DNA from 4 places in the Mesorhizobium sp. M0778 genome. Region 1 is predicted to be linked to each of the others. Evidence: predicted binding sites of a transcription regulator. Region 1 holds the regulator's gene; each other region holds the start of a gene.

Evidence for each region. The regulator LexA, encoded in region 1, represses DNA repair genes until DNA is damaged. The targets are predictions, from matches to a motif close to TGTTCNNNNTGTGTTCNG.
Region 2: dinB (DNA polymerase IV) is a predicted target of LexA. The motif match lies at 1,651-1,668, and genes of this name have one in related genera.
Region 3: NKI22_RS02195 (helicase-related protein) is a predicted target of LexA. The motif match lies at 2,487-2,504, and genes of this name have one in related genera.
Region 4: recA (recombinase RecA) is a predicted target of LexA. The motif match lies at 996-1,013, and genes of this name have one in related genera.

Annotation. Positions count from the first base shown of each region.
Region 1 covers NZ_JAMYPA010000010.1:98,891-103,708, reverse strand. Annotated here, with positions in the region: gene NKI22_RS16380 (ComEC/Rec2 family competence protein) at 1-1,765, shown strand, start outside; gene lexA (transcriptional repressor LexA) at 1,759-2,490, opposite strand; gene kynU (kynureninase) at 2,962-4,209, shown strand; gene NKI22_RS16365 (hormone-sensitive lipase) at 4,305-4,818, shown strand, end outside.
Region 2 covers NZ_JAMYPA010000013.1:90,168-94,985, reverse strand. Annotated here, with positions in the region: gene NKI22_RS19235 (hypothetical protein) at 1-242, opposite strand, end outside; gene NKI22_RS19230 (hypothetical protein) at 428-790, shown strand; gene NKI22_RS19225 (GNAT family N-acetyltransferase) at 860-1,318, shown strand; gene dinB (DNA polymerase IV) at 1,721-2,962, shown strand; gene NKI22_RS19215 (FAD-dependent oxidoreductase) at 2,988-4,505, opposite strand; gene NKI22_RS19210 (DUF2182 domain-containing protein) at 4,703-4,818, opposite strand, start outside.
Region 3 covers NZ_JAMYPA010000001.1:425,622-430,439, forward strand. Annotated here, with positions in the region: gene NKI22_RS02180 (acetyl-CoA C-acetyltransferase) at 1-1,110, shown strand, start outside; gene phbB (acetoacetyl-CoA reductase) at 1,215-1,940, shown strand; gene NKI22_RS02190 (hypothetical protein) at 1,973-2,272, shown strand; gene NKI22_RS02195 (helicase-related protein) at 2,671-4,818, shown strand, end outside.
Region 4 covers NZ_JAMYPA010000006.1:282,922-287,739, reverse strand. Annotated here, with positions in the region: gene NKI22_RS11780 (carbohydrate kinase family protein) at 1-860, opposite strand, end outside; gene recA (recombinase RecA) at 1,138-2,235, shown strand; gene alaS (alanine--tRNA ligase) at 2,495-4,818, shown strand, end outside.

The DNA of each region.
Region 1 (4,818 bases):
CTATGTGCGGCTGCTGCCGCCGACCGGGCCGGTGCGGCCCGACAGCTATGATTTCTCCTTCGACAGCTATTTTGCCGGTATCGGCGGCAGCGGCTTTTTTCTCGGCAATCCGAAAGTCGTGTCGTCGAGCAGCATGCCGTTTGCCGCGCGGCTTTCTTCCGCGATCGAAGACGCGCGCGAATCCATCGCCGACCATATCCGCAGCCGCATCGGCGGCGCCGAGGGCGAGATTGCTGCTGCGCTGATCGTCGGCGTGCGCGCCGGCATTCCCGAGGAGATCAACGAAGCGATGCGGCGTACCGGCATCTACCACATCATCTCCATCTCGGGGCTGCATATGGCGTTGGTCGCCGGCACCATTATGGCGCTGCTGCGCGGCGCCTTTGCGCTGTTTCCCGATTTCTCATCGCGACGGCCGGTCAAGAAATACGCGGCGGCCGCCGCGCTTTTTTCGATTGCGGCCTACCTCGTCTTTTCCGGCATTGTGGTGGCGGCCGAACGCAGCTTCATCATGTTGGCGGTGATGCTTATCGCCGTGCTGTTCGACCGGGCCGCGCTCACCATGCGCAACCTGGCGATCTCGGCCATCGCGGTCATTCTGGTGTCGCCGCACGAGGTGGTCGGTCCGAGCTTCCAGATGTCCTTCGCCGCGACGGCGGCCCTTGTCGGCGCCTATGCAGGCTGGTCCGATTACCGCGCCGGCGGGGCCACCACGCCGCCGCCCCGGCGGTCGCCGCTACGCTTTGCCACTAGAAAGGTACTGCTGGGCATGGGCGGCCTGGCGATGACCTCGATCATTGCAGGGAGCGCCACGGCGCTTTTCGCCATATGGCATTTCCAGCGCGTGGCGCCGCTCAGCCTGTTCGCCAATCTGGCCATCATGCCTATCGTCTCACTGGTCGTCATGCCCTTCGCCGTCCTCAGTGCGCTGGCGATGCCGTTCGGCGCGGATGGGCCTTTCCTCTACGTGATGGGCAAGGGGCTGACGGCGATGATCGCCCTGTCCGGGTGGATCTCCGAGCGCTCGCCGATCGATGCGGTCGGGCTGATTTCGCTGAGATCTGTCCTTTTGGTGACGATCGCCCTCGTCATTGCCAGCATGGCGACGACCTGGTTGCGGCTCGTGGCCCTTCCTTTTGCGCTCGCCGGCTTGCTAACGACAACGCAGACGCGCGTACCCGATGTATTGATCTCGGAGGACGCACGGCTCGTCGCGCTGCCGATCGGCAGCGGTGAACTCGCGGTCAACCGGGCACGCCCGAATGAGTTCACCATCGACAACTGGAAACGCGCGCTCACATCAGAGGCTATCGTCGCGCCGGAAACACCTGGAAAGAACGATCCGCAATTCGACATTGCCGATCCGGCCGACTTACCGCCGGGCATGCCGTTCATTTGCACGGACGGTCTCTGCCTTGCCAGGCATCCATCCGGCGCGATCATCGCGCTAGCCAATGACCGCGATACTGCACGGCCAGCCTGCGCCTTTGCCAGCTTGATCGTCATCGACGACGCCACCGCCCATAATCCCTGCTACTACGACCGGCTGGTCCTCGTCGTCACCAAACGGCAACTGGCGCGCGCGGGAAGTGCGGCCGTCTATTTCGATCCACAAGCGGCAACACGCGCCGAAATCCGCTTCGCCGTCGAAAAATCATACCGGCCCTGGCACGTGCAGCGGAAATTTTCACGCGCGGCGCGGGGCATGCCGCCATACCGCAGAGCCGACAAGCCAAAAGCCGGCGCCAAGGGCGCAGCTCAGTAGCGGCGGATCAGCCCAACGAGCTTGCCCTGCACCTTGACCCTGTCTGGTCCGAAGATGCGCGTCTCGTAGGCCGGATTGGCGGCTTCCAGGGCGATCGAGGCGCCCTTGCGGCGGAACCGCTTCAGCGTCGCTTCTTCCTCGTCGACCAGTGCCACCACGATCTCACCGGGGCTCGCCGTATCGGCATTGCGGATGATCACCGTGTCGCCGTCGAAAATGCCAGCCTCGATCATCGAATCGCCTTTGACCTCCAGCGCATAATGCTCGCCGCCCATGATCATGTCCGGCGGCACCGAGATCGAATGCGTCTGGTGCTGGATGGCATCGATCGGCACACCGGCGGCGATGCGGCCCATCACCGGGATCGACACGGCGGCGACGACATCGTCGTCATTGCCGGCTGCAGGCATCCGCGACGATGTCGGCTTGCCCTGCCGAGGACCTTGCCCAAGACTGCCCTGGATGACGCTCGGCGAGAACTTGCGTGCCGCATTGAGGCCGGGGGCGATCGAATCGGGCAGGCGCAGCACCTCCAGTGCACGGGCCCGGTTGGGCAAACGGCGAATGAAGCCGCGCTCCTCCAGCGCCGTAATCAGCCGGTGGATTCCCGATTTGGAAGCCAGGTCGAGCGCTTCCTTCATCTCGTCGAAGGAGGGCGGGATACCGCTTTCCTTCAGCCTTTCGTGGATGAACATAAGCAGTTCGTGTTGTTTGCGTGTCAGCATAGCGACCCCCAACAGAATCAGAAAAACAAACCCAGAACAAACACTATCTGTTCCAGTTGTGTTCCGCAACTGTTTAAAGTTTAATGAATGTGTTAGGGCTCGGGAAACGATACCACTCACCAAACCGGAACGCTGCATTTTCACCGCCGCGGGCGTCATCGCCTTGATTCTGCTTTCGTTTGCGGCCTCTGGGTTCCCAGAAGGCGGCACTGGTATCGGCCTTCAGCCGGCAAAGGGCACGGAATTGAAGCCGTATCGACTGTGCGGTTTGGTCAATGCACCGTGAACGAAACGAACTCAAAACGCCAACCTTGGGTTGGCTTGGCTCCTGGTTTCCACCGCGTGGTCAGGCAACTTGTCGCCGGTGGAGCCTTGCTGCGCGATACCAGGTAATGGAGAACCGCTCGTGACCGATGGATGCCGTCGATGCGTGTCCGGCGTTGCGGTGAATCTTGGGGGAGCAGACAAATCATGACAGGAATTCGCGATCTCGTGGCCATAAGGGCGATGGATGCTGCAGATCCGCTGCGCGCGATGCGCAACCGCTTTGTGCTGCCGCAAGGAGTGATCTATCTCGACGGCAATTCGCTAGGGGCCGCTTCGCGTGCAGCTTTCGATGAATTGAGCAAGGCAGCGACCGAAGAATGGGCGCATGATCTCATCCGCGCCTGGAACACGGCTGGCTGGTTCAACATGCCGCTCGAACTCGGCGACCAGCTCGGGCGCCTGATCGGTGCCGCGGCCGGCCAGACGGTGGTCTGCGACACGACATCGGTCAACATCTACAAGCTGCTGCACGCCGCCATGGCCATGCGGCCGGAGCGGCAGGTCATCGTCGCCGAGGGCGACAGTTTTCCGACAGACCTCTACATGGCTGAGGGTGTGGTTTCGACGCGAAAAGATACGCTGCTGCGCCTCTCGGGGGTCGACGCGCCGAGCATCGAAGAGCTGATCGACGAACGCACCGCCGTGGTGCTGGTCAACCACATCAACTACAAGTCGGGCGAACTGCGCGACATGCCGGCGCTGACGCGCAGGGCCCAGGAAGCCGGGGCGATGATCGTCTGGGATCTCTGCCACACCGCCGGTGCGATGCCAGTCGAGCTCGACACGGCAAACGCCGATTTTGCCGTTGGCTGCACCTACAAATATCTGAATGGCGGACCGGGCGCGCCTGCCTTCATCTATGCGGCTGAGCGGCATCTTGCCGACATCCAGCAGCCGCTCACCGGATGGTGGGGCCATGCACGGCCCTTCGCCTTCGAGCCAGGCTATGCGGCCGGCACCGGCATCCGCCGGTTTCTGTGCGGCACCCAGCCGGTCCTGTCGATGCGCACGCTGAAGGGCGCGCTCGACATCTGGAACGATGTCGACATGACGGCGGTGCGCAAGAAGAGCATCGCGCTGGCTGATCTGTTCATCGAGCTCGTCGAGGCAAAGTGCGGCACTTACGGGCTAACGCTCGAAAGCACGCGCGACGGGGAAAAACGCGGCAGCCAGATTTCATTCATGCACGAGCATGGCTACCAGATCATGCGCGCGCTGATCGAACGTGGCGTGATCGGCGATTTTCGCGCGCCATCGACCATGTGCTTCGGCTTCACCCCGCTCTATGTCGGCTATGCCGATGTCTGGCAGGCCGTCGAAGTGCTTGAGGACATCCTGCGCACCGGTGCGTGGAAGGATGCGCGCTTCGCCATCAAGGCGGCTGTCACTTGAGATTGATGCGAGAGCTGGAATCGTGAGGCTGGCGACGACGCGCCGCGCGATGCTCACGCTCGTTGCAAGGCCATATTGCCAGGGGAGGGCGCAGGGTGTTCGAACGTCACATTGCCGATTGGGACAACGCCTATGCCAACGGCGCCAACATAGCCGGCAGCGATCGCTGGCCGGCGGCCTGGGTCGAGCCCGCGCGGGTTTTTCGCGACGTGCTTTCGACCGAGGGCCGGGCGCGGCTCGACATGGCCTATGGCCATGGCCCACGCAACCGGCTCGATCTTTTCCTGCCGGCCACCAAGCCCAAGGGGCTCGTGGTGTTCGTCCATGGCGGCTACTGGATGGCATTCGACAAGAGTTTCTGGTCGCATCTTGCCGCTGGCGCTGTTGATCGCGGCTATGCCGTGGCGACGCCGTCCTACACGCTCTGTCCGCAGATGCGCATTGGCGGCATCGTCCAGGAAGTCGGCGCGGCGATCGGCAAGGCGGCGGGGATGGTCGCAGGGCCGCTGATGCTGACCGGACACTCGGCCGGTGGCCATCTTGTTAGCCGGATGGTTACGACGACGACGCCGCTGGCGCCCGAAATTGTCCGGCGCATTCGCCATGTCG
Region 2 (4,818 bases), on a different contig from region 1:
CGGGCCCGCTGCCGGTCGTCGATGAAGGCAGCCTGGATCGAAACGGCGGCGCCCGGCAGGCCGTCGGCCCGGCAGGCCTTGCAGATCAGGCGCCCGGAAAGTGCTGATAGCGGTGTCTCCGGCCTCACCCCATGCCGCTTGAGCTCGGCCGGCTTCCACCACCTGTTGCGGCCGCAATCGATGCACTCGACGGCAATCGAGACGACATCGGCGATCGTCGCTTCCTTGCCCGCTAATGCCATGGCCATCCCCATAGTTGTTCCTGCTTTGTTCACATTATCGGTTTTCGAGGCGGAGTCGAGTCGGTTCCGCTTACACCAACGTGAAAGTTTCACTTGTTCATTTATTTGAGTTATGCTTCTATGCCATGCAAGCTGGAATCGGCGCAGCCGCGGCCGCTCCGTCCACCGAATGCAAGGGAGTGACGATGGACCTCGCCCAGTTCGCCCAGGCCTGCGGTTATGCCGGCGACAGTCCGGCCATGCTTGCCGCCTTCGCGGCCATCCGCCAGGACGGCATCCGCACGGCGCGCCAGGGCCATCGCCAGCGCAAGGCGGCGATCGACCGGATGAAGCCGAGCCGCGCTTTGTTCCTGGCGGCGATCCGCCCGGCGCAGTCGGCCGAGGAGGCGATCGAGGACGCCGCCCGCTTCCTGTCGATGTTCCGCAACATGCCGCACTGGCGACAGGAAAGGCGCAGCGCCGACCTCGCCCGCGCCAGGCAGCAGCGCCTCTTCGCCCGCTTCTTCCGCCGCTACGGCTATCGCCTCTGGGCGTTGGAGGCCGCCTGAAGACGCGCGCCCCCTTGCAGTCAAAACGAATATTGCGATCGCCAACACTGCGCCGTATGTCTCCGCGCGATGAGCGAGATCGAATTCCGTCGTGCCCAGGCGCCCGACCTGCCGGCGATCGTTGCAATGCTTGCCGACGATGCGCTCGGCGCAGACCGGGAAGACCCGTCCACGCCGCTCGCGCCATCCTATCTCGATGCCTTCAGCGCGATCGATGCCGATCCCAACCAGTTGCTGGCCGTGGCCGTCGAGGCCGGGCAATTGGTCGGAACGCTGCAACTCAGCTTCCTTCCAGGCATTTCGAGGAAAGGCGCCTGGCGCGGCCAGATCGAAGGCGTTCGCGTCGCCCGGCAATGGCGCTCTCGCGGCGTCGGCAAGCTGATGATCGAATGGGCGATTGAAGCGTGCCGTTCGCGCGGCTGCAGCCTCATTCAGCTCACCACGGACAACAGTCGACGGGAAGCGCACACCTTCTACGAGCGCCTCGGTTTCACCGCCAGCCATCTCGGCTACAAGATGGCGCTGTAGGTCGCTGCAGCAGGCGCCGTCGGCGAAGCTGCCGATCTCCCCCCTTGCGGGGAGATGCCCGGCAGGGCAGAGGGGGGTGCTGTCCCTCCGACCTGTCAACCAATCGGAGCCAAACCCTCAGGCTGATTCGAGTTGGCAACAACTGAAGTCGAAGTTGGCGATCCGTCCCACCCCCCTCTGTCCTGCCGGACATCTCCCCCGCAAGGGGGGAGATTGGATGTTGCTTCGACTTTCGCCAACCACCAACGCTGGAACGCAGGCAGACAGAGGGCGCCAAACTGAAACAATTGCCCTTCACCTGCCCTCCGCGCCGCTTGACAATCCGCCCACAATGTTCTCTTTATGTTCTCATCAAAACTCTAGACAAGGCGGCGTTCGAACCGCCGCGGGCGAACGGGCCGGATGGAAGCCAACATCCTCCACGCGGATCTGGATGCCTTCTATGCCTCGGTCGAACAACTGCTCGACCCGGCCTTGCGCGGCAAGCCGATTGCCGTCGGCGGCGGGGTAGTGCTCGCCGCATCCTATGAAGCCAAGGCGTTCGGCGTGCGCGGCGGCATGCCGGGACGGCGGGCGCGGGAACTCTGCCCGCAACTCATTTTCGTCGGCGGCCATTTCAAGGACTATCAGCGGCTGGGCGATGCGGCAATCAAGGTGCTGGGCGATTTCACGCCGGTGGTCGAGCGAATTTCCATCGACGAGGCCTTTGCCGACGTCGCCGGCTGCACCCACCTGTTCGGCTCGCCGGCCGAGATCGCCGGCAAGATCCGCCACCGCGTGCGGGCCGAGCTCGGCCTGCCGATCTCGGTCGGCGTAGCCCGCACCAAGCATCTGGCCAAGATCGCCTCACAGGTCGCAAAACCCGATGGGCTGGTGGTGGTCGATCCGCGCCACGAGCTGGAGTTCCTGCACCACCTGCCGGTCGAGCTGATGTGGGGTGTCGGCCCGGTCACCAGGGAGCGGCTGGCCGGCATCGGCGTCAACACCATCGGCGAGCTGGCGAAGACCAACAATGGCGCGCTGGAGCGCCTGCTCGGGCCGGCGGCGGGAGAAAAACTCAACGCGCTGGCGTGGAACCGCGATCCGCGCAAGCTGGAGACGCAGCGCCGGGCGCGCTCGGCGGGCGCGCAATCGGCGCTCGGCAGGAAGCCGGCCGACGAGGAAGTCTTCGTGCCGGCTTTGCTGCATCTGGCCGATAGGGTCGCCACCAGATTGCGGGCGAAATCCCGCCCCGGCCGCACGGTGACGGTTCGTGTCCGCTTTGCCGACCTGCGCTCGGTGACGCGCTCGATCACGCTCGACCAGCCGATTTCGGCAACCGCCATGCTGGCCGAGATCGCCGAGGCGCTGGTGCGCAAGGTGCTCATCGACCATCCGCACGAAAAGACAATCTCGCTGCTGGCGATCGCTGTATCGCATCTGGAGCAGCATGCCGGCCTGCAACTGGAACTGCCGCTCGGGCTCGCCGACGACCGCCGCCGCCCGGGCACCAGCAGGGGCGCGGCGCGCTGGACCGCAGATCGCGCCGTCGACAAGATCCGCGACCGCTTCGGCTGGGAGGCGGTCGGCTACGCCTCGGTCGCGCTAGGCCTACAGCGGTCGGTTCCCGACGCGTTTCGCGAGCTCGCCGAAAAGGAGCTGTGAGCTGCGCGGCCGGGGCGAAAAAAGACTATCCGACAGGAGCCAGGGGCGATACTGCCGGCCCGTTCAAGGCCGTGCCATCGACGGCAAAATGCGAGCCGTGGCAGGGGCAGTCCCAGCAGCGTTCCAGCGAGTTCCAATGAACGTGGCAGCCGACATGGGTACATGCGGCCGAGCGTTTGTAGAGCGTGCCGTCCTCGTCGCGAAAAGCCGCGACTTTGGTAAGACCTTCGCGCACGATAGCGCCCTGCCCCGGCCGCAGCTTGTCGGCGGAATCGATTTCACCAGGCGCGACATACTCGGCAAAACTCCTGATCTCTGTCGCATTCTCCGCTAGATAATCGCCGATCGCCCGTACCGTCTTGCGGGAGGGTTCGTAAAGTTCCCGCCAGGGGCTTTGCCGCTTCAGGATCAGGTCCGAAATCAACAGGCCGGCCACGACCCCATGGGTGATGCCCTGGCCGGAATCGCCGGTAGCAACGAAGACTCGCCGATCACCGGGATTGCGGCCGATGAATCCGGCATAATCGACGGTCTCCATCACCTGCCCGGACCATCGATTGGCTTCCGCGCCGATATCGGGCACCAATTTTTTGATCCAGGCCGCCAGGGCCGTGAAGCGGTGGTCGGCGTCGTCGGCCTGCCCTGTCTTATGGTCTTCACCACCGACGATCAGAAAGTCGGTCTCGCCTTCGCCAGGCTGCAGACGAACGTAGTGATAGGGGTCCAGCGTGTCCCAATAGAGTGCATCCGGCAAAACGTCGCGCGCGATCTCGAACGACATCGCGTAGGTCCGATAGGGTGCTTGCTTGGTATGGAGCGCGACCCGATCGTTGATCGGCGAGTTGGTGGCGACAACGGCCGATTTGGCAGACACGGCAAAGCCCGAGACCGTGCTTACGCGCACGCCGTCGGTCTCCTCAACTTTGTCGACGATGGTCTCCGCATAAAGCGCGCCGCCGCGCGCGCGGATGCCGGCAGCCAGCCCGCGGAGATATTTGAGCGGGTGAAATGTCGCCTGATTGGCGTAGCGAAGGATCGGTGCATCCGAAAAGCCTGCAAGCGGCACGCCCACGGTTTTCTCGACGTCGACACCGATTTTCCGGGCGGCGTCCAGTTCGCGCTCGATGACGGATTCCTTCCTGCCCGACGCCGGAAACAGAAAACCGTCGAGGCGGCGGAAATCACACGCGATACCCTCCGCCTCCAGGATCGATTGGATACGGTCAATAGCGGCCGACTGGCTTTGATAGTAAATCCGCGCCAGTTCCTCGCCGCGCAATTTGATCAGTTCCGAAAAATAGTCATCGCAGATCGATGACAGGTGCGCGGTGGTGCGGGCCGTCATGCCGCTTCCGATCCGGCCGCGATCGAGCACCGCCACCTTTTGCCCGGCGATGGCCAGTTCGTAGGCGACCGACAGTCCGACAATGCCAGATCCGACGACCACGACATCGACCTGTTCACTCCGCTCGAGCGGAACCGCATCAGGCGCTACTTCGGTTCTCGCCCAAACGGATACAGTCCTTTCGTCGCCGACATTCATGGCGGAGCCCTTCATACTCGACATTCGGATAAACGGACGTCAGGATTCAAAGTTCCTCGACGCCTGAATGCCTGCGTAAGCTTGACGTCACCGCCGGTCCGCCCCGACGCGTTGTGAGCCGGCCTGGCTGGGGCGGTGCACTTGGCGCCAGGAGCGATCGTTTCCTGCAAATGCGACATTCGAGGCGGCCCTGGTCGTCAGACCAAAAGCGTTGCGCTGCCCCAGGCGATCAGGGCGATGCCGGCCGCCCGGCCAACCCACTGGCCGACAGGAAACACCTTTTCAACCAGCACCAGAATAGCGAGCCCGGCAA
Region 3 (4,818 bases), on a different contig from region 1:
AACACGCCAGCTCATGAACTGGGTGCCGTCGCCGTCAGGGAAGCGCTTGCCCGCGCCGGCGTCGACGGCAAGGAGGTGGACGAGGTCATTCTCGGCCAGATCCTGACCGCGGCTCAAGGGCAGAACCCGGCGCGGCAGGCGGCCATGGCCGCCGGCGTGCCGCAGGAGGCGACCTCCTGGGGCCTGAACCAGCTCTGCGGCTCCGGCCTGCGCGCCATCGCGCTCGGCATGCAGCAGATCGCCCAGGGCGATGCAAAAATCATCGTTGCCGGCGGCCAGGAATCGATGTCGATGGCTCCGCATGCGCAGCATCTGCGCGGTGGCGTCAAGATGGGCGATTTCAAGCTGATCGACACCATGATCAAGGACGGCCTGACCGATGCCTTCTATGGTTACCATATGGGCAACACGGCGGAGAACGTCGCCCGCCAGTTCCAAATCACCCGCGACGACCAGGACCAGTTCGCACTGGCTTCCCAGAACAAGGCCGAGGCTGCGCAGAAAGGCGGAAAATTCAACGACGAGATCGTTGCCTTCACAGTCAAGGGCAGGAAGGGCGACACGATAGTCGACCAGGACGAGTACATCCGCCATGGCGCGACGATCGACGCCATGACCAAGCTCAAGCCCGCCTTCGACAAAGACGGCACGGTGACAGCAGCCAATGCTTCCGGCATCAATGACGGCGCCGCCGCCGTGGTGCTGATGACCGAAGCGGAAGCCGCAAGGCGCGGCATCACGCCGCTGGTGCGTATCGTTTCCTGGGCGACCGCCGGCGTTGACCCGCAGATCATGGGGACGGGACCGATCCCCTCCTCGCGCAAGGCGCTGGCCAAGGCCGGCTGGTCGGTCGGCGACCTCGATCTGGTCGAAGCCAACGAGGCCTTCGCCGCGCAGGCCTGCGCCGTCAACAAGGACATGGGCTGGGACCCGTCCATCGTCAACGTCAATGGCGGCGCCATCGCCATCGGCCATCCGGTCGGCGCCTCGGGCGCCCGCATCTTCAACACGCTGGTCTACGAAATGCGTCGCAGAAGTGCCAAGAAGGGTCTTGCCACGCTGTGCATCGGCGGCGGCATGGGCGTTGCCATGTGCGTGGAAGCATTGTGATGAGATAAGCGATACGAATAGGATACTGGCGCAAAGCGAGTAGGGAATAGAGGGCAAACCCTACCGCTTCAACGCTCAGTCATCTGCATTGCTCGGGAGGACACATGACAAAGGTTGCAATCGTCACAGGCGGGTCGCGCGGCATCGGCGCGGCGATATCGGTCGCCTTGAAAAGCGCCGGCTATTCGGTTGCCGCAAACTACGCCGGCAATGAGGAAGCGGCAGCAAAGTTCAAGGCAGCGACCGGCATCCCGGTCTACAAATGGTCGGTTGCCGACTACGAGGCCTGCGCTGCCGGCATCAAACAAGTAGAGGCCGATCTCGGTCCCGTATCGGTGCTGGTCAACAATGCAGGCATCACGCGCGACGCGATGTTCCACAAGATGACGCGCGAGCAATGGAAAGAGGTCCTCGACACCAACCTTTCCGGCGTCTTCAACATGACGCATCCGTTGTGGGGCGGCATGCGCGACCGCAAATTCGGCCGCGTCATCACCATCTCCTCGATCAATGGCCAGAAAGGGCAGGTCGGCCAGGTCAATTATTCGGCCTCGAAGGCCGGCGATATCGGCTTCACCAAGGCGTTGGCCCAGGAAGGCGCGCGCGCCGGCATCACCGTCAACGTCATCTGCCCCGGCTACATCGCCACCGAGATGGTCAAAGCGATGGACGAGAAGGTGCTCAACGAGCGTGTCCTTCCGCAGATCCCGGTCGGCCGTCTCGGCGAGCCGGAGGAGATCGCGCGCTGCGTCGTCTTCCTCGCTTCCGACGATGCCGGGTTCATCACCGGCTCGACAATATCAGCCAATGGCGGGCAGTACATCGCCTGACCGTTTATCTTTACGTTGAGATAGATACGCGCTTGGACGAACGGGCCTGCAAAACGGCCCGTTTCTATAGCGGTCTTCCCGTTGCAAGATCTCGATTCAGCACGCTGCCCCAATCCGGCACGCAAAGGTTAACGGCCGCTGCCCAGCCTGTGCAAAAACTGCCCGGCAGCCTGTGGATTCTCGGTGGAAAAGCTGTTCACAACACAACATGCTGCGGTGAACAAACCAAGAAACTTTGCCTATCGCTGATTCGTCGCCGATTCGTTCCGGCTTTGAGCGGAACGTTAACGGCGAGAGCCGAAAACGCCCTCGAAATGATTAAAGCGGATTAGGAAACATCAATAATTTCATAATGTTGGGCGAAGCAGATTGGCCGGCCACGATCATTCACCGGCAAAGGTTAACGGTGGTGCTCGTTTGAATGCCGCCTGCATGAATCGGGCCAGTTTCTGTGATTCAGCATGTGGTGAGACTCGCCGGCAGAAATCCCAGATGTAGCCGTGAACAAAACCTGAATCAGCGCGAGTCAGTGATTCGTCGCTGATTCGTTCCAGACTCGTTCCAACTGTTAATCGGGAACAGATTTCTGGCTTCGAACCGACCAATCAGCCTGCCCTCGGCACATTCCGCTTTCGCTTCGCGCCCGAAATCCCTATGTGTCGCCTGTCATACGCGGCCAATATGGGCGCGCTCCCGACAATGCGAGGCAGAGAGCCTTATTTCCAGGCCGATGAACATCCATCCGAAACACACTGAACCGCTGATCCTGTCGGGTCGAGACGTGACGGCCGTGCTCGGCCCGACCAATACCGGCAAGACCCATCTCGCCATCGAACGCATGGTGGCGCATGAGAGCGGCGTCATCGGCCTACCGCTCAGGCTGCTTGCCCGCGAGGTCTATACGCGCGTCTGCGAGAAGGTCGGCGCCCATAAGGTTGCGCTCATCACCGGCGAGGAAAAGATCCAGCCGGCGGGCGCGAAATACTCGGTCTGCACGGTGGAAGCGATGCCGCGCGAGACCGACGCCGCCTTCGTTGCCATCGACGAGGTCCAGCTCGCTGGCGATCTCGAACGCGGCCACATCTTCACCGATCGCATCCTGCATCTGCGCGGCCGCCAGGAGACGCTGCTGCTGGGTGCGGCCACCATGCACGGCATTCTGCAGCGCCTGCTGCGGGGCGTGTCGGTGGTGACCCGGCCACGGCTGTCGCATCTTGCCTATGCCGGCTCGAAGAAGCTGACCCGCCTGCCGCGGCGCACCGCGATCGTCGCCTTCTCGGCCGACGAGGTCTATGCCATCGCCGAGCTGATCCGCCGCCAGCAGGGCGGTGCCGCCGTCGTGCTCGGCGCGCTCAGCCCGCGCACCCGCAACGCCCAGGTGGCGCTGTTCCAGTCGGGCGATGTCGACTACCTCGTCGCCACCGACGCCATCGGCATGGGCCTCAACCTCGACCTCGACCACGTCGCCTTCGCCCAGAATCGCAAATTCGACGGCTACCAGTACCGCAACCTGACCGCGGCCGAGCTCGGCCAGATTGCCGGCCGTGCCGGCCGGCATCTGCGCGACGGCACCTTCGGCGTCACCGGCCAGGTCGATCCGCTGGATGAGGAATTGGTCAAGAAGATCGAGGCGCATGATTTCGATCCGGTGAAAGTGCTGCAGTGGCGTACCGCGCATTTCGATTTCGCCAACCTCGATGCGCTGAAGCGCTCGATCGAGACCAACGCCCCGGTCGAAGGCCTGACGCGCGCACTGCCGGCCGTGGACGCGCAGGCGCTCGAGCATCTGTCGCGCGACGAGGACATCCGGGCACTCACCACCGACGCCAAGCGGGTGGCGCTGCTGTGGGAAGCCTGCGCGCTGCCCGACTACAGGAAGATCGCGCCGGCCCAGCACGCCGACTTGATCGCCTCCATCTACATGGACCTTGCCAGGCACGGCCATGTCGACGAGAACTACATGGCCGAGCAGGTGCGCCGGGCCGACACCACTGAAGGCGATATCGACACGCTATCGCACAGGATTGCCCAGATCCGCACATGGACCTTCGTTTCCAACCGGCCCGGCTGGCTGGCCGATCGGGCACACTGGCAGGAAAAGACGCGCGAAATCGAAGACAGATTGTCGGATGCGCTGCATGAGCGGTTGACGAAACGTTTTGTAGACCGCAGGACTTCCGTCCTCATGCGGCGCCTTAGAGAAAACACGATGCCTGAAGCCGAAATCAGCCCAACCGGAACCGTCCTCGTCGAAGGCCATCACGTCGGCGAGTTGCAGGGTTTCCGCTTCACCGCCGACCAGAGCGCCGGCGGCGAGGACGCCAAGGCGGTGCGGGCGGCGGCGCAGAAGGCGCTTGCCGCCGAGTTCGAGGCGCGTGCCGAACGCTTCGGCGCCTCGGCCAATGGCGACATCGCGCTGGGTTCGGATGGCACGCTGCGCTGGATCGGCGCGCCGATCGGCACGCTGGTCGCTGGCGAAGACGCTTTGAAGCCGCGTCTCGTTCTGCTCGCCGACGAGCAACTCACCGGCCCGGCCCGCGACAAGGTTGCGGCGCGCGCCGAGCGCTTCGTCAATTTCCAGATCGAATCCCTGCTGAAGCCGCTGGTCGATCTCAAGAATGCCGAGCAGATCACCGGCATCGGCCGCGGCATCGCTTTCCAGCTCGTCGAGCATTTCGGCCTCATCAACCGTCGCGACATCGCCGACGAGATGAAGTCGCTCGACCAGGAGGGCCGCGCGGCGCTTCGCCGTCTCGGCGTGCGCTTCGGCGCCTACCATGTCTTCGTGCCGGCGCTGATCAAGCCGGCGCCGGCCGGGTTGATAACGCTGCTGTGGGCGCTGAGAAACGACGGCAAGGACAAGCCCGGCTTCGGCGAT
Region 4 (4,818 bases), on a different contig from region 1:
TCGACGGTGAGCATAGCTGCGGCAACGCCTTCGCACAGTGCCGCGCGCAGCGTCAGGCCGCGCAGCCGGGCGGCGATCGTGGCACCTGCCAGCGTGTCGCCGGCGCCGCTCATATCCGCCCGCTTGTGTATCGGCGGTGGCAGGATCGAAAATGCGCCGGTTTCGTCGAAACCGAGCACTGGATCATCGCCGGCGGTCACCACGCCGCTTTTCAGACCGGCGCGTCTCAGGCCGTCGACGATGCCTTGATCATCAGCATCGATGTCGACGCCGGCGAGCACGCCGGCCTCGTGCCGGTTCATGAAGGCGAGTGCCAGAAGGTTAAGCACCGGCGTCAGCCGCGCCGCTTTGCTGGGCGAGACGGCAAGCGCAAACACCGGCTTGCCGGCGGCGAGAGCAGCCAGCCGCCCCACCGCGGAAGACGGCAGGTTGGCGTCGCACAACACCGCGTCGGCTGAATCGATCGCTTCGCGCACCTTGGCGCGGCGGATCTGCTTGGGAAGCGCCAGCTCGTAGAGCACCATGTCGGCAAGGCCGGCGATCAGCCTGCCGTCGCTATCGACCAGCATCGTATGGCTTGGCGTCGCGCGGTCGAGGAACACCGCCGACAAATCGGCAATGCCGGCGTCGGTGACGGCGCGTAAAACCGTGTCGCCCAGGGCATCGCCGCCGCGCACCGAAAGCAGCGAGGCCGAGACGCCGCGCCGCACCGCACAGCGCAAGGCGTTGAAGGCGGCGCCGCCGACATGCTCGCGCATCGTGCCGGGGTTGGAAGCGGCCGGCACGAAGGCGCCGGCAACCCGGCCGCGCCGCTCGATATAGGCGCCACCCACGGCCAGGATCGTCGGGGATTTCATCATGCCGGCAAAATGCCCTTTGCTGTTGCCCGGGAGGAGACTAGGTCGCCGGGCGGAACCCTGCAATCGCGGGTGCGATTCGGATGGTGACGGCAACGGCGCCGCATGCGAGGCGGGATACGTCCGGAAGCAAAATTGTGAAACAAAAATAGAACAAATATGGATATCCGTTATTTTTCAAACCCTTGGGGCTCATTGACAAATGAGAACAAACGAGGTACATTCTTTTAAGGATTGCGGGATTGTCCGGCCTCCATTGACGACCACGGGGTGATGTATCATGGCTCAGAATTCTTTGCGGCTTGTAGAGGACAAAGCGGTGGACAAATCAAAGGCTCTGGATGCGGCGCTGTCGCAAATCGAGCGTGCCTTCGGCAAGGGTTCGATCATGCGGCTCGGCGCGAACGAGCAGGTCGTCGAGATCGAAACGGTGCCGACCGGCTCGCTTGGGTTGGACATCGCGCTTGGCGTCGGCGGCCTGCCGCGCGGCCGCATCGTCGAGATCTACGGACCGGAAAGCTCGGGCAAGACGACGCTGGCGCTGCACACGGTGGCCGAAGCCCAGAAGAAGGGCGGCATCTGCGCCTTTGTCGATGCCGAGCATGCGCTCGATCCGGTCTATGCCCGCAAGCTCGGCGTCGATCTCGAAAACCTGCTGATCTCGCAGCCCGATACCGGCGAACAGGCGCTGGAGATCTGCGACACGCTGGTGCGCTCCGGCGCCATCGACGTGCTGGTGGTCGATTCGGTGGCGGCGCTGACGCCGCGGGCCGAAATCGAAGGCGAGATGGGCGATTCGCTGCCCGGCCTGCAGGCCCGCCTGATGAGCCAGGCACTGCGCAAGCTCACCGCCTCGATCTCGCGCTCCAACACCATGGTCATCTTCATCAACCAGATCCGCATGAAGATCGGCGTCATGTTTGGTTCGCCCGAGACGACGACCGGCGGCAACGCGCTGAAATTCTATGCCTCGGTCCGCCTCGACATCCGCCGCATCGGCTCGGTCAAGGATCGCGACGAGGTCGTCGGCAACCAGACCCGCGTCAAGGTCGTCAAGAACAAGCTGGCGCCGCCCTTCAAGGTGGTCGAGTTCGACATCATGTATGGCGAGGGCGTCTCCAAGACCGGCGAGCTGGTCGATCTCGGCGTCAAGGCTGGCGTGGTCGAAAAGTCGGGCGCCTGGTTCTCCTATAATTCGCAGCGTCTCGGCCAGGGCCGCGAAAACGCAAAACTGTTCCTGCGCGACAATCCCGACACGGCGCGCGAGATCGAATTGGCGCTGAGGCAGAATGCCGGATTGATCGCCGAGAAATTCCTTGAGAACGGCGGCTCCGAAAGCAGCGACGACGGTTTCGAGGACGACGCCGGGGCGATGTAGGAAAAGCGACGCCTCCCGGAGCGTCAGCCAGGTTTGGATTTGATGTTTTGATTTTGAGTTTGCGTAATCGGTACATTTTGAACCGCCGGCCCCGTGCCGGCGGTTGGCGTTTGACGGCGAGTCAGACGCATTTCAAAGCGCCGGTGAAAGCCGGGATTTGAGCCCATTTGGTGTTTCTGGACAGGCTGCGGTGCGACCGCTAAAAGGCCATGTCTATTTTCCGCCGGCAGCCGGCGGTTCTCTCGAAAAGGCAGTATTCATGAGTGGCGTCAACGAGATCCGGTCGGCATTTCTCGACTATTTTCGCAAGGAAGGTCACGAGGTCGTCGCGTCGAGCCCGCTGGTGCCGCGCAACGACCCGACGCTGATGTTCACCAATGCCGGCATGGTGCAGTTCAAGAACGTTTTCACCGGTCTGGAGAAGCGGCCCTATTCGCGTGCCACGACTGCCCAGAAGAGTGTTCGTGCCGGCGGCAAGCACAACGACCTCGACAATGTCGGCTACACCGCGCGACACCTGACCTTCTTCGAGATGCTCGGCAATTTCTCCTTCGGCGATTATTTCAAGGAGCGCGCCATAGAGCTTGCCTGGAACCTGATCACCAGGGAGTTCGGGCTGAAGAAGGACAAGCTGCTGGTCACCGTCTATCACAACGACGACGAGGCCGCCTCCTACTGGAAGAAGATCGCCGGTCTTTCCGACGATCGCATCATCCGCATCGCGACCTCGGACAATTTCTGGGCAATGGGCGACACCGGACCTTGCGGGCCGTGTTCGGAGATATTCATCGACCGTGGCGAGCACATCTGGGGTGGCCCTCCCGGCAGTCCGGAGGAGGATGGCGACCGTTTCCTCGAATTCTGGAACCTGGTGTTCATGCAGTATGAACAGGTGACGAAGGACGAGCGCGTCGACCTGCCGCGTCCGTCGATCGACACGGGCATGGGCCTCGAGCGCATGGCCTCCATCCTGCAAGGGGTTGAAAGCGTCTTCGAGACCGACCTGTTCCGCCACCTGATCGACGCTGCGTCGTCGGCGCTTGGCCGCGGTCCGGATGCGGACACCGTCGCATCGTTCCGCGTCATCGCCGACCACTTGCGTTCGTCCTGCTTCCTGGTCGCCGACGGTGTGCTGCCGTCCAACGAAGGGCGGGGCTACGTGCTTCGTCGCATCATGCGCCGCGCCATGCGCCACGCGCAGTTGCTCGGCTCGAATGAGCCGCTGATGTGGAAGCTGGTGCCGGCGCTGGTCCGCGAGATGAGCCAAGCCTACCCGGAACTGGTGCGCGGCGAGCAGATGATCACCGAGACGCTGAAGCTTGAGGAAACTCGTTTCCGCAAGACGCTGGTGCGAGGCTTGGGCTTGCTTTCGGAGGCGACGGAAAAGTTGGTCTCCGGCGACATGCTGGATGGCGAGACAGCGTTCAAGCTCTACGACACCTATGGCTTTCCGCTCGATCTGACGCAGGACGCGCTGCGCCAGCGCAACATCTCGGTCAACCTTGCCGGCTTCACCGAGGCGATGGAGCGGCAGAAGACGGAGGCGCGCAAAAGCTGGGCTGGTTCCGGTGAGGCCGCAACCGAAACGGTATGGTTCGCGGTGCGTGAGGAGAACGGCGCCACCGAATTCCTGGGCTATGAGACCGAGCAGGCGGAAGGCCTCGTCCAGGCGCTGGTCAGGGACGGCAAGACCGTCGACAGTGCCGGCAAAGGCGACGCCGTTGCCGTGGTTGTCAACCAGACGCCGTTCTATGGCGAGTCCGGTGGCCAGATGGGCGATACCGGCGTCATTTCAGGCGACGGGTTCTCGATCGAGATATCCGATACGCAGAAGAAGGCCGATGGGCTTTTCGTCCATGTCGGCAAGGTGGCCAACGGTACGGTCAAGACGGGCGCGACCGTCGAGCTGAGGGTGGACCACGCGCGCCGCTCCAGGCTGCGCGCGAACCATTCCGCCACGCATCTGATCCATGAGGCGCTGCGCGAGGTGCTGGGTACCCATGTGGCGCAGAAGGGCTCACTGGTCGCGCCCGAGCGTCTGCGCTTCGACATCTCCCACAACAAGCCGATCTCGCCGGACGAGCTCGAAGAGGTCGAGCGCATGGCAAACGAAATCGTCGTTCAGAATAGCCCTGTAACCACGCGCCTGATGTCGGTCGACCACGCCATTGCCGAAGGCGCCATGGCGCTGTTTGGCGAGAAATATGGCGATGAAGTGCGCGTCGTTTCGATGGGCACGGGCCTGCATGGCGCCAAGGCCAACCGGCCCTATTCGGTCGAGCTATGCGGCGGCACCCATGTCAGGGCGACCGGCGATATCGGCCTGGTGCGCATCGTGTCCGACAGCGCGGTCGCTGCCGGCGTGCGCCGCATCGAGGCGTTGACCGGCGAGGCGGCCAGAAAGCATCTCGACGAGCAGGACAAGCGGCTGAAGGCGGCCGCCGCCGCGCTGAAGATTTCGCCGGCCGATGTGCCGGCCCGCGTCGAGGCACTGCTCGACGAGCGCAAGAAGCTCGAAAAGGAGCTGACCGAGGCGCGCAAGAAACTGGCGCTCGGCGATCGCTCGCCAGCCGGTGTGCCTGC